3 regions of the Arthrobacter sp. K41 genome follow, and region 3 is predicted to be linked to each of the others. Evidence: riboswitches for the same ligand, from Rfam matches in the RefSeq annotation. Region 3 holds a riboswitch; each other region holds the start of a gene.
The links. A riboswitch is a leader RNA that binds a small molecule or an ion and turns the genes downstream of it on or off. The one in region 3 is predicted to bind S-adenosylmethionine.

Region 1: it holds a riboswitch for S-adenosylmethionine, as region 3 does, so the genes downstream of both, metX (homoserine O-acetyltransferase MetX) here and AC5RTE_RS04090 (aminotransferase class V-fold PLP-dependent enzyme) in region 3, are expected to answer to the same signal.
Region 2: it holds a riboswitch for S-adenosylmethionine, as region 3 does, so the genes downstream of both, AC5RTE_RS16505 (DUF1737 domain-containing protein) here and AC5RTE_RS04090 (aminotransferase class V-fold PLP-dependent enzyme) in region 3, are expected to answer to the same signal.

Annotation. Positions count from the first base shown of each region.
Region 1 covers NZ_JBNHEW010000003.1:170,304-174,854, forward strand. Annotated here, with positions in the region: gene AC5RTE_RS08445 (zinc-binding dehydrogenase) at 1-216, opposite strand, end outside; gene AC5RTE_RS08450 (MFS transporter) at 320-1,702, opposite strand; gene metX (homoserine O-acetyltransferase MetX) at 1,881-2,996, opposite strand; SAM riboswitch class IV at 3,009-3,124, opposite strand; gene AC5RTE_RS08460 (bifunctional o-acetylhomoserine/o-acetylserine sulfhydrylase) at 3,227-4,551, opposite strand, start outside.
Region 2 covers NZ_JBNHEW010000009.1:63,644-68,194, reverse strand. Annotated here, with positions in the region: gene opgC (OpgC domain-containing protein) at 1-2,191, opposite strand, end outside; SAM riboswitch class IV at 2,536-2,650, shown strand; gene AC5RTE_RS16505 (DUF1737 domain-containing protein) at 2,664-2,942, shown strand; gene AC5RTE_RS16500 (rhodanese-like domain-containing protein) at 2,939-3,349, shown strand; gene AC5RTE_RS16495 (O-succinylhomoserine sulfhydrylase) at 3,350-4,551, shown strand, end outside.
Region 3 covers NZ_JBNHEW010000001.1:862,460-867,010, reverse strand. Annotated here, with positions in the region: gene AC5RTE_RS04100 (metal-dependent transcriptional regulator) at 1-518, opposite strand, end outside; gene AC5RTE_RS04095 (class I SAM-dependent methyltransferase) at 550-1,308, opposite strand; gene AC5RTE_RS04090 (aminotransferase class V-fold PLP-dependent enzyme) at 1,424-2,860, opposite strand; SAM riboswitch class IV at 2,897-3,010, opposite strand; gene hisN (histidinol-phosphatase) at 3,170-3,982, opposite strand; gene rsgA (ribosome small subunit-dependent GTPase A) at 4,031-4,551, opposite strand, start outside.

The DNA.
Region 1 (4,551 bases), on a different contig from region 3:
TCCTACGGCCTCGTGCCCCAGTGCCATGGGAAGGGGCCGGACGCGGGAACCGTCCACCACTGACAGGTCGGAGTGGCACAGGCTTGAGCAGGTGATGGTGATGCCCAGCTCGCCGGCCCGGGGTTCCGGCCGGTCGAGCTCCTCGACCCGAAGGGGGTGCGCGTCGGTGTAGCTCGTTCCGGGCGGGACAGTGGAGTAAAGAACGGCTGCTTTCATGGGAAATCCTGACTTCGTCGATGGGGCTGACGGCCGAACTGCCCGGGCCTGCGTTGTCGCGGGTCGGGCAGTCTGCGTGTTGTGCGGTGGCGGGTGCCGGAGCCTACTTCTTGGCCGCTGCCAGCAGGTCGGCCGTGCCCTTGGCGTCTGCCGCGTCCACGTCGTGGAGCGAGATGCCACGGGTCTCCTTGAGGAAGAACACCGAGATGGCGGTCACGATGCAGGCACCGAGCAGGTACAGGGCCACCGGGGTGGAGGACTTGAAGTTGCTCAAGAGTGCAGTGGCGATGATCGGTGCCAGCGAACCGGCAACGATGGAGGTGACCTGGTAGCCCAGGGAGACGCCAGAGTAGCGCATCCGGGTGGGGAACATCTCGGCCATGATTGACGGCTGCCCTGCGTACATCAGCGCGTGGAAGAGGAGGCCGATGGTGATGGCGGCCAGGATGACGATGTCGTTGGCGGTGTCCATCATGGGGAAGGCGAAAAAGCCCCAGGTTCCGCCGAGGATGGCGCCCGCCATGTAGACCGGCCGGCGGCCGAAGCTGTCGGACATCTTTCCCACGAGCGGGACAGCGCAGAAGTGGATGAAGTGCGCCACCAGCAGGAGCAGGAGGATCCGGGAGGTGTCGGTCTGGACGACCACTTTCAGGTAGGTGATGGAGAACGTCACCACGAGGTAGTACAGGATGTTCTCGGCGAAACGCAGGCCCATGGCGGTGAAGACACCGCGGGGGTAGCGGCGAAAGACTTCGGCGACGCCGTAGCCCTTCTTCTCGACGGTGACTTCCTTGCGGGCTTCGATGAAGATCGGGGCGTCCTGGACCTTGGTGCGGATGTAGTAGCCGACGATCACGATCACGGCCGAGAGCCAGAAGGCGACGCGCCAGCCCCAGCCGAGGAATGCTTCCTGGGAAAGCGTGGCAGAAAGGGTGAACAGCACGCCGGTGGCCAGGAGGTTGCCGAGGGGAACGGCGGACTGCGGCCAGCTGGACCAGAACCCGCGGGACTTGTTCGGGCTGTGCTCGGCAACGAGCAGCACGGCGCCGCCCCACTCCCCGCCGACGGCGAAGCCCTGGACGAAGCGCAGGAACACCAGGAGGGCCGGGGCCCAGTAACCGATCTGGGCAAAGGTGGGCAGGCATCCCATGAGGAAGGTGGCCACGCCCACCAGGATGATGCTCAGCTGCAGCAACTGCTTGCGGCCGAACTTGTCCCCGAAGTGGCCGAAGACAATGCCGCCGATCGGGCGGGCCACGAAGCCTACGGCGTAAGTAACGAAGGCAGCGATGATGCCGTCGAGTTCCGTCCCTGAGTTGGGGAAGAACATTTTGCCGAACACCAGGGTGGCGGCCGAGGCATAAAGGAAAAACTCATACCACTCAACTACGGTGCCGGCCATGGAGGCCGTCACTACTTTCCTCAGGCCTGTGGATTTGACGTCGGTTTCCTCTGGCCGCCGTGCGGCGGAGTGTTCCGTACTCATGTGAACTCCTTCGGCGTCGTCTTCGACACCACTGGGACAGTCTGTAGCGGATGCGTGTGGTTTTGGTCACGAACCGCCGGGTCCCATCGAGTATGGTCCTCCCAAACGCGCAGCTCAACGCCGAATGATGCAGAGTGCATCTGCATTAATGCACACGGGCAGGCTTGTGGGGCCGGGGTTACTCCGAAAGATGGTCCCGCAGCTGGCTCCCCAGCTGGGCGATCTCCGTGAGGAATCCGTCGTGCCCGATGGGTGCCTCGATAAGGTGGACGTCCACCTCGCCGGGGAGGGCACGGGCCAGTTCCCATGACTGGGACGGGAAGTAGAGCCGGTCAGAGTCCACCGCCGCTACAAAGAACCGTGCAGTGCAAGCGGACAGGGTCTGGACGAGGGCTCCACGCCCCCTGCAGATGTCATGGCTCATGAGCGCTTCGGTGATGGCGATATAGCTGTTGGCGTCAAACCTCTGGACCAGTTTGCTGCCCTGGTGGTCCAGGTAGCTTTCCACCTGGTAGCGCCCGCGCGCTGCAAGCTGCTCGCCTTGAAACGGTGATTCGGGAGCCTGCGGCGCACGGCCGAACCTGCCGTCCAGCTCGACCGGAGAGCGGTACGTGATGTGGGCGATCCGCCGGGCGAGGGCCAGCCCCTCCTCGGGGGCGGTGCCGCCGTAGTAGTCGCCGCCGTTGAAGTTGGCGTCCTGCCGGATGGCGAGCGTCTGTGCCTGGGCGAAGGCGATCTGTTCTGCCGTGCTCGCGGCACCAATGGAGATCACGGCGCAGCGCTGCACCCGTTCCGGAAAGGTGACGGCCCATTCGAGGGCGCGGGCGCCGCCCATTGAGCCGCCCAACACGGCGTACCAGCTCCGGATTCCGAGCTGGTCTGCCAGCCGGGCTTCGGCCACGGTGCTGTCCCGCAGGGTCACCAGCGGAAAACGCGAACCCCATGGTTTTCCGTCCGGGGCAGGCGACGAGGGCCCGGTCGAGCCGTAGCAGCCGCCCACAATATTTACGGACACCACGAAGAAGCGGTTGGTATCCACTGGTGCGTCCGGCCCGGCGAGTTGTTCCCACCAACCGGGCTCCTCGGTGTCGCCCCGGGTCACGTGGGTGCTGCCGGTCAGTGCATGTTCGATCAGGACGGCGTTGCTGCCGTCCTCGTTCAGGGTGCCCCAGGTTTCGTAGGCCAGAACAACGTCCGGCAGGTCACCGCCGGCTTCGAGCTTCAGCCCGCCGATGGAGGCGTAGCGGACAATGCCGTGTTCGGGGACAGTTGTACGGGTGACGGTAACCGTCATGGCAAGACCTCTTCTACGCGCTTGCCCGCCGTCATATGACCGGCAGGCCAGGTCTTCACCCGGGGCACCCCGCCGCGGAAGGAGGGTTGCCGGCCAGCAAGCCGGGGCTGTCACTGGCACTCATGACCTGGTTCGAGTGTACGAAACAGCCCCTGCCTGCCGCCAAGAGTGTGACTGGTTGTGACTTCCCCGGCCCGTTGCTGCCCCCGGGCGCCCACCCTGCGGGAGGGCTAGGCTCCGGTGGCCTCCTTGGCCGCGCGGAAGCCGGCTTCGAGGTCGGCCAGGATGTCATCGATATGTTCGATCCCCACCGAAAGCCGCACCAGGCCGGGGTTCACGCCCGCCACCACCTGCTGCTCGGGCGACAGCTGGCTGTGGGTGGTCGACGCCGGATGGATCACCAGCGACCGGACGTCGCCGATGTTCGCCACGTGGGAGTGCAGCTCCAGCGCGTCTACAAATCGCTTGCCCGCCTTCGCGCCACCGGCAAGGTTGAACGACACGATGGCGCCGGTCCCCTTGGGGCCGTATTTGCGGCCCCGCTCGTACCAGGGGCTGGAGGGAAGCCCCGCATAGGCGACCGATTCGACGTCGTCACGCGCTTCCAGCCACTGGGCAACTTCCAGGGCGTTGGCAACATGCCGTTCCACCCGCAGACTCAGCGTCTCCAGACCCTGGGCGATGAGGAAGGCGTTGAAAGGCGACACCGCCGAGCCGAGGTCCCGCAGCAGCTGCACACGGGCCTTCAGGATGTAGGACAGGTTCGCGCCGAGGGCACCGTCTGCGCCGAGATCGCGGGCGTAGACAAGCCCGTTGTAGGTGGGGTCCGGGGTGTTGAAGCCCGGGAACCGGGCAGGGTCCTTGCCAAAGTCGAACTTTCCGGAGTCGACGATCACTCCTGCAATGGCGGAGCCATGGCCGCCGAGGTACTTGGTGGCTGAGTGCACCACAATGTCAGCACCCCATTCGAGCGGCCGGATCAGGTACGGGGTGGACAGGGTGTTGTCCACGATCAGTGGAACGCCGGCGTCGTGCGCCACCTGGGACACGCCTTCGATGTCCAGGACGTCCTGCCGCGGATTGGACACCACTTCGCCGAAGAAGAGCTTGGTGTTGGGCTGGACTGCCCCGCGCCACTGGTCCAGGTTGTCCGGATCTGCCACGAAGGTGACTGAAATCCCGAATTTCTTGAGTGTGTGGGCAAAGAGGTTGTAGGTGCCGCCGTAGAGGCTGGGGCTGGCGACGATGTGGTCCCCTGCCTCGGCGATGTTCAGGACGGCAAAGGTCTCGGCGGCCTGGCCGGAGCTGAGCAGCAACGCTCCCAGGCCGCCTTCCAGGCTGGCGATCCGCTGCTCCACCGCTTCCTGTGTGGGATTGCCGATCCTGGTGTAGATGGGTGCCAGCTCGGCCAGGGCAAAGCGGTTGGCGGCGCTTTCAGCGCTGGGGAAGACAAAGGACGTGGTCTGGTAGATGGGAAGGGCCCGGGCGCCGGTGGCACCGTCCGGCTCCTGCCCTGCGTGGATCTGACGGGTTTCAAAAGACCATCCGTTGGACA
Region 2 (4,551 bases), on a different contig from region 3:
GCGCCCGTTCCACCGGCTTCCAGTAAGCCGTCAGGAAGGCGTAGGCGGCCACCACCAGGACCATGACGTTGAGGAGCCGGCCCGGAGCCAGATACGTGCGGCCAAAAAAGAGGTCGTACATGGTCCTGTACGCCGCATCCGGCACAAGGCCGAGCCGCACATCGAAGCCGTTGGCCAGATACGGGTTGCCCCAGGACAGGAAGGCGAAGACGAGCGCTGCCGCCGTGCACGCCAGCACGATCCCCGTGTGTCCGGCGAGCCAGGCAACCACCCTGTGCCGGTGGAACCCAGCCACCAGGCCGATGACAAACAGCACCTGCCACACCAGCAGCGGGAACGAATCCTCGAACTGGGAAGGCAGGATGCGGAACCGCGTCACCGCTCCCATTGCATACACGGCCAGGGTGGCCGCCAGTACCCACAGGGTTTTGCCGCGGTCAAGGGCCGCCAGGATCAGTGGGCTGGCAAGGAGCAGCACTACGTACAGGCCCATGATGTTGAACTGCCACGGGCCGACCTGCAGCAGCAGGATGGCCGGCAGGACCTGGGGCGGCACAGGAAACTGGAACAGTGACTCCATGCCGGCGTACAGGTCGTAGGTGCGGCCGGCGGCGTCGGACCCGGCCCCGCCGGTGCCTTGGTCCACGAACGTGGTTAGGGTGTCGGTTTGGAAGAAGGGCAACAGCGAGGCCAGGAACACCCCCAGAAGGACCACCAGCGCCGTGAGGTACAGCTTTCCCGCCCGCCGCGAGGTCAGGTCCACCACTGTCCCGAAGTCTTCCTTGACCCTTGGTCCGTACACCATGCCCACCACCAGGCCGGAGAAAAGGACAAAGAGCTCCGCCCCGGACACGAAGCCCACGGCCTCCTGGGTGAGCAACTGAAACAGCGACGTCATCCCCAGGTGGTTGACCACCACAAAGACGATGGCCAGTCCCCGCAGCAGGTCCACCCGGGAATCCCTGGAGGAGGAGTCGGCGTAAGCCCACGCTGTTGCCGCGTTCACGCGCCGGGGAACCTGCCATAGCGCCACGAGCAGAATGACCAGCGCCGCGGCAACAGTCCAGGAAGCAGGGCCTGAAAGGGTGTTGGCCCGCACGTGCCCGCTGCCTGCCACAACCTCCGTGACCGGCCCGGTGACCAGCGGGGAAGCCTGCAGCCTCTGCCGGGCTGCGTCTGCGATGGCAGGGTTCCCGGTGAGCAGCCAGTTGATGCCAGCCACACCCGTGTCCCTGGTGTTTGTGCGTTCATCCCACACCACCGCGGCGGTCCTGGTGAATTCGGTTGATCCTGCGGCGCCGAGGACCTGGTCCCACCAGGAGGCTTTGATCTCCATTTCGGTGGCGCCGCCGGACGCCGGGCTGTAGAAGGCGGACGTCTGCAGCAGGAACGGCTTATCTTTACCCTCCGAATACGTTGCGTAAAAGTTTTCGCTACCCGATGCAGTAAGCATTTCCTGAAGTTCGCCCTGCCGGGGAACGGTATTGACGGGCGCCCCGCCGGCCGTGTCGTCGTGGAATGCTGTCAGCCCCACCCAGTCCACCGCCTCGTCCCCCGGATAGTAAGGGCTATAGGCCGCGTCCGAGCCGTCCCACGCGCCGTCGCGGTTGGTATCGAGCAGGGCGAAACCTTCGCTTCCCGGCACCGGCGCATTCCGGTGCCGGTTGAAGGGGTAGTCCTTGCCCAGGTAGGGCTCCCACACCATGGCGGTACGGCCGCCGTCGAGATTGTTGAAGGCTGCGGCGACGGCCTGGAAGGCGGACCGGTAGGCGCTGGGCTGCTGGCCCCATTCCACCCAGCTGGCATTCATGTCGGGGGCAAAACGGATCAGCACGTGGCCTTTGAAGTTGCCTGTCAGATCGGCCACTTCGCCGGCGAATGCTGAAGCGGTGTCTGCAGTGATCTGGTCCAGCGGAACCGTGGGCTGCACCGTGAGCATTGCATGTGCGCCTTGTTCACCTGACTGTTCCAGGAAGCCCCGGATGTCATTTTTCTCCGAGGCGCGGAACGGGATGGCTATGTCGTGCCCGAGCAGGGCCGGTGAGGCACCCAGGCGGCCGGCGAAACCGGCAGCGGTGTCCTCGCCCCATTCCAGCACAGCGCCCAGCAGCGGCTTGCCGTCGCCCGGAAAGGTCTCTGCCGCACGGGCTGGTCCCGCCGGCAGCACTATCAGCAGGACTGCCATCAGCATCAAAACAAGGAAGGCGGCCGTGGCGCGGGTCAGGACCAGCAAGCCGTTGCGGGAAGTCCGGGCAGGCAGCGGGCTGTTGTGCCCGCGCTTGGGCGCGGCGGCTGATGACGTGCTGATGGGACCCCCGAAGCTGATACTCCAATGACGGGGCGGCCTGCCCCAAAAGAACTTTATCCGGCATCAATATGTGCAGCACGCCAGGTGCCTTGACGCCGGGGCGAGTCCCGCCGTCGTGCGTTACCGAAACTGGCGTGCCGGCCGCTCAGCGGGCAGGGCCGGTTCAGTTACGGAACATGACGACGACGGCGGTGCGGGCATGCCCGCCAAGTGTTACGTTTTTTGTGAGTAATGAGTACCGGTGCCAAGCCCTGACTAACCGGTCGGCAACCCTCCTTCCGCGGCGGGGTGCCTCAGGTGAATACTCGGCATATCGACCGAATCGTGTTGCAAGCGTGAGAGAAGGAGATCCGTCGTGTCTGACGCACCTGCCCCTGAAGAGAGACTTTCGTACCGGCTCGTCACCGGCCCGGACGACCGGACTTTCTGTGAACGGATTTCGGCCGCCCTGGCCGAGGGCTACGTGCTTCACGGCAGCCCGGCCGCCACCACCAACGACGGCCAGGTGATAGTGGCGCAGGCCCTGGTCCTTCCGGCAGCGATCGCCTCCGCTGATGCCGCCGTTGCCACCGCGGTGGATAACCTTGAGGCCGCCGGCGAGGACCTCGAGTTCGACGGCGAGGGCCACGCATGAGCTACGCGGGAGACCTGACGCCCCAGGAGGCGTGGGACAAACTGGAGCAGGGAGCCATCCTCGTGGATGTGCGGACCGAGGGCGAATGGGCCCACATCGGCATTCCTGACACCAAGGCCACCGACAATGATCCGCTGTTCATCCAGTGGACGTTTCCGGGCGGCATTCCCAACCCCGACTTCATCAGTTCCCTCACCCAGCAGGCGCCGGAAGACTCATCGACGGAGCTGATCTTCCTGTGCCGCTCGGGGCAGCGGTCCATCGCGGCTGCGATTGCTGCCACCCAGGCCGGTTTTACGTCCTACAACGTGCTGGAGGGCTTCGAGGGCGAGCCGGACCGCTACGGCGAACGCACCGTCAACGGCTGGAAGAACCGCGGCCTGCCCACCAACCTCGGAAAGAACTAAGTGACCTTCAACGAAGACGCCGCCGGCTGGAGCAGCAACACCCAGGCCGTGCGCGGCGGGCTGGACCGCACCAATTTCCAGGAAACCAGCGAGGCCGTGTTCCTGAATTCCGGGTTCGTGTACGAATCCGCAGCCGCTGCTGAACGGGCCTTCACCGGTGAGGACGAGCGCTTTGTGTACTCCCGCTACGGCAACCCGTCCGTGGCCACCTTCCAGGAACGGCTCCGCCTCCTCGAGGGAACCGAGGCATGCTTTGCGACGGCGTCGGGCATGTCCGCGGTCTTTACCGCTTTGGGTGCCCTGCTGGCTGCAGGTGACCGCGTCGTGGCCGCCCGGTCCCTGTTCGGTTCCTGCTTCGTCATCCTGAACGAGATCCTGCCGCGCTGGGGTGTCGAAACGGTTTTTGTGGACGGGCCTGACCTGGAGCAGTGGCGCTCTGCGTTGTCCGAGCCCACCACCGCTGTGTTTTTTGAATCCCCCTCCAACCCCATGCAGGAAATCGTGGACATCGCCGCGGTCAGTGAGCTGGCACATGCCGCAGGTGCCACTGTGGTGGTGGACAACGTTTTCGCCACTCCCCTGCTGCAGCGCTGCGGCCAGCTCGGCGCCGACGTGATTGTCTACTCCGGCACCAAGCACATCGACGGCCAGGGCCGGGTGCTGGGCGGCGCCATCCTGGGCACCAAGGAATTCATTGACGGCCCGGTCAAGCAGCTGATGCGCCACACCGGTCCATCGCTGTCCGCCTTCAACGCCTGGGTGCTTACCAAGGGCCTGGAAACAATGGCCCTCCGCGTCAACCACTCCTCGGCGTCAGCCCTGCAGCTGGCCGAATGGCTGGAACAGCAGCCTGCCGTGAGCTGGGTGAAGTACCCGCTCCTGAAGTCGCACCCGCAGTACGAGCTGGCGGCCCGGCAGATGAGTGCCGGCGGGACGGTCCTGACCCTGGAACTGGCGACGACGGGTGCCCGCTCGGGCAAGGAGGCTGCCTTTGCGCTGCTGGACGGCCTCCGCATCATCGATATCTCCAATAACCTGGGCGACTCAAAGTCCCTCATTACCCACCCCGCCACCACTACTCACCGCGCGATGGGTCCGGAGGGCCGCGCAGCCATCGGCCTGAGCGACGGCGTGGTGCGGCTATCCGTGGGGCTGGAGGACGTGGACGACCTGATCGGCGACCTCGAACAGGCGCTGAAGCA
Region 3 (4,551 bases):
CGGAGCAGGTCCGGGTTTTCGTCGCTGATCCGGGTGATCCGGCCGGTATGGCCCTGGTCCAGCTCACCCATCAGGTGGGCCGGAGGCATCAGCACCTTCCCGTCCGCCGTGGGAATGGGGTCGCCGTGCGGATCACGCTGCGGGTTCCCAAGTTTTTCGGCAACGCGCTCAATAAACGTGTCTGAGACTGCGTGCTCCAGCAGTTCAGCTTCGTCATGGACCTCATCCCAGCTGTAGCCCAGCTGCTGGACAAGGTAGGTCTCAATCAGGCGGTGGCGCCGCACCATGGACAGTGCCAGCCTAACGCCGGCGTCCGTGAGCGTGATGGCACTGTAGGGCTTGTGGTCGACAAGCCCTTGGTCCTTCAGCTTGCGGACCATCTCGGAGACTGAAGAATTGGCAACACCGAGCCGCTGAGCCAGCTGGGAGGACGTGATGGGCTTGTCCTGCCACTCAGTGAACGAATAGATGACCTTGACGTAATCCTCGATGGAGGAGGAGGGCGCGCTGGTCTTCACAGCTCCAAGCCTACCCGTTGCCCGTTTCCCGTCACGCTTTGAAGGCCCGCCAGGTGAGCGTCAGGTAGGGCAGGTCAAGCTCTTCATCCTGGCCGTGTCCCAGGTGCTCGTGGAGGTACCAGTCCAGGTTGGCCAGCACCTTGTCCCGGATTGCTTGACCTGCGCGGAGGTAATAGCTTCGCGACTTGGTGAGTTCCACCAGGTCCGTGGTGGTGACGCGGTCCTGCCAATGGGTCACATGGCCCTCAAGCCCCTTGAACTCCGGTCCCACGAGCGGGCGGAAGTCCGGTTTGTACACGTCCCCGGCGTGCATGATCCGGGAGAGCCGGTGGACCCAGGGAACCGATGTATCCAGCTGGTTCCAGACCAGTCCCAGCGTTCCGTTCGGACGCAGGACGCGTGCCAGTTCCGTGCTCGCGGCCAGGGCATCGCACCAGTGCCAGGCCTGGGCAACACTGACGACGTCGAAGGCCTCCGGTGGCAGGCCCGTTGCCTCTGCGGTGGCATGGACCGCCGTGGCGCCGGGGTAGTGCGCCTGCAACTGTTCGAGCATGTCGGCGGAGGGGTCCAAGGCGGTGACGGTAAGGCCCAGGCCCAGCAGCAGTTCGGTGAACTTTCCGGTGCCGGCTCCGGCGTCGAGGGCGTCAAGGGCTCCCTGCGGCACCAGCCACTGCGCGGATTCTTCCGGGTAGCCAGGGCGGACCTGCTGGTAATGCCGGCCACCGTCCTGGAAGCTCTGGCCGAGCTCCCGTCGCCGTCCGTGATCAAGTTTGGGGCCACCCCGTACCACGTGTGGCCTCCTTCGCCTGATGCCCTGGGTATCCTTCGAATTTACCGTACCCGTCGTGCCGGCAAGGCCAGAAGGCAGAACCAGCGGGCAGCAACAGGAGCTCCCGGCAGGGAGCTCAGTCGTCGAGGCAGGGGGCCGCGCCGGCGGTTCCCGGCGTGTTGGGGGCCCAGTGCGGGTAGGTGCGGGTGTCGTTGGCGGGGACCCAGCGCCCGGCGTCCACCACGTAGTCCCACCCAAGGCCGTGGCGGCGCAGCGACTCGATGCCGGCAAGGAGCCGTTCGGCATCCTCAAGGCGTGAGCCGACGCCGAAGCTGGCGCGCAGTGAACCGGAGGGCAGGCCGAGACGCTTCAGCAGCGGGTGGGCGCAGAAGCGGCCGTCGCGCAGGCCCACACCGTGCTCAGCAGACAGGTAGGCGGCCACCAGTCCGGCGTCGTAGCCTTCCACGGAGAAGTTGACCACGCCGATGGTGTCCGTGTCCGGGTTCGTGTCCTTGAAGATCGTGTGGACGGTTACGCCGTCGATCCTCTGCAGGCCTTCCACCAGGTACGAGCGGATGGCGGACTCGTGGGCGTGCCACTGGTCCTGGTCAAGCCCGGCAATCACCTGTGTGGCGCGTGCCAGCGTGGCTGCGCCCAGGACGTTGGGGGAGCCGCCCTCGTGGCGGGCCGGGCCGGTGGCCCAGCTGACGCCGTCGAGCCTTGCTTCCTTGACGGCGCCTCCCCCTGCGAGATGCGGCGTTCCGGCGTCCAGCCAGTCCGTGCGTCCCACCAGCACGCCCGCGCCGAACGGTGCGTAGAGCTTGTGGCCGGAGAAGGCGAGGTAGTCCACGCCGTCTGCTGCGATATTGATGCGGCGGTGCGGTGCCAGCTGGGCGGCATCCACCACAATCCGTGCGCCGTGTTCGTGGGCCAAAGTGGCCAGGATCCGGACGGGAAGGATTTCCCCGGTGACGTTGGAGGCACCGGTGACAGCAAGCAGGCTCACGCCGCCCTGCTCCAGTTCGGCGCGGACCGACTCGATGGTCCCGGCGATGGTGTCGGCGGCGACAATGCTGCGGTGGGGGACGCCCTGCCACGGAAGCAGGTTTGCGTGGTGCTCGATGTCCAGGTACAGGACGTCGCCGTCGGGCCGGCCATCCGTTTCCGGCAGGCATCCAGCCAGCAGGTTCAGCGAATCAGTGGTGTTCCGGGTAAAAATCACCGAATCATCCGGACGGCCGCCCACGAATCCGCGCACGATGTTGCGGGCGTTTTCATAAACGGACGTGCTGATCTGGGACGCGTAGCCGGCTCCGCGATGGACGCTGGCGTAGAACGGCAGGATCTCGTTGAGGTAGGCCGAGACCACGGAGAGGGCGGGAGCAGAGGCTCCGTAGTCGAGGTTGGCGTACCGGACGTGCCCGCCGGAGATCAGCGGCGCCTGGATTTCGGCGCCGGTGACGGCGGAAAGCGGCCGCCCGGCAACAGCCCGGCGGGCGTCGAAGGCGGCAGCATCAGACTGGACAAATTCTGGCTGGGCGGCGGCGTTGGGGGAGACGGTGGCAGTAGTCACGGCAGACCTCACTCTGAAAGGACTCCCAGTACCGGGAATCCGCGCTTGCCGCATCCGTTCCGGACCGGCCTGGTCGTCACCCGGGGCACCCCACCGCGGTTGGAGGGTTGCCGGCCAGCAAACCGGGGTTTCGCGCTGGCACTCGTGACCTGGTTAAGAGCGTAGGACATGCAGCAGGAAGGTTCGAAGCCGGCTGGAATGTTAAGCGTTTTGTTACGCACCGACTGAAAAGTCCCGCTATGGCCGAAGAAAACGACGGCGGGCGCCTCCTTGGGGAGGCGCCCGCCGCTGATTGTTCGATGCAGACGCTTAGAGGAGATCGTCAAGGTCAGGGTTCAGCCGGCGGAGAACCTCGGAGTGCAGGATGGAATTTGTGGCCAGCGCGTTGCCGCCAAAGGGCCCGTCCTCACCCTCCAGGGAGGTGAAGCGGCCACCCGCCTCGACCACGATCGGCACAAGTGCCGCCATGTCGTACAAGTTGAGTTCGGGTTCGCAGGCGATGTCCACCGAGCCTTCAGCCACCATGCAGTAGGACCAGAAGTCGCCGTACGCACGGGTCCGCCAGACATCCTCGGTAAGGCCCAGGAAATTGTCCAGGCTGCCGCGTTCCTTCCAGCCGCCCAGGCTCGAGTAGGACAGCGAAGCATCGGACAGGTTGGCGACGTTGGAGACGCGGAGCCGGGTGGCGGCCGCCAGTGACCGTCCCATGTAGGCGCCCATGCCCTTGGCCGCCCACCAGCGCTTTCCCAGGGCCGGTGCGCTCACCACTCCGACGACGGGCTCGCCTTCATCCACCAGTGCGATCAGGGTTGCCCACACGGGGACGCCGCGGACGAAGTTTTTGGTGCCGTCGATGGGGTCGATGATCCAGCGGCGGGACCCGTGGCCGGTGCTGCCGAACTCTTCCCCGAGCACGGCGTCACGCGGGCGGGACCGGGACAACTGGCCGCGGATGGCTTCTTCTGCGGCCTTGTCCGCGTCGGTGACCGGCGTCAGGTCCGGCTTGGTCTCCACGTGGAGGTCCTGGGCCTTAAAGCGGCTCATGGTCTGGTCATCCACGGAGTCCGCCAGGACGTGGGCCAGGCGCAGGTCATCGTTGTAGCTTGAAGCGGGTTGGATCATGGTTCCAAACTACCGTCTGTGCGGGGTTCTGCTGGGAGGTCGGCCTTGTCAGTTGACGCTTCCCAGTTCCTTGGTCTCCTGCGCCTCCAGGCGTGGGTCGGTGCCCAGCAGGCGCCGCAGCGAAGCGAGCCGTGCTGCCCCCGTGGCGCCGGCGTGGCCGCCGCCCACCCAAGCGTCGAGTCCGCAGTTCACCGCCGTGGCGGTGTGCTTGCAACCGCGTTCGCAGTCCTCGATGCCGGGGGAGAGGTCCGGGAAGGAGCGCAGGATCCGGTCCGGATCCACGTGGGCCAGGCCGAATGAACGGATGCCGGGGGTGTCGATGATCCAGCTGCCTACCGGTGCGTCTGCCAGTCTCAACGCCAGCGCCGACGACGAGGTGTGGCGCCCGCGCCCCGTCACGGCGTTGACGCCGCCGGTAGCCCGTTCCGCGCCGGTCAAGGCATTCACCATGGTGGATTTGCCCACCCCTGAATGCCCCAGCATGACCGTGACTTTCTCATCAAGGTACGCGCGGAGCTCAGCCACGGCTTTGCTGTCGAGCCGTGCGGAGAGGCCGTCGTCCGAACGGG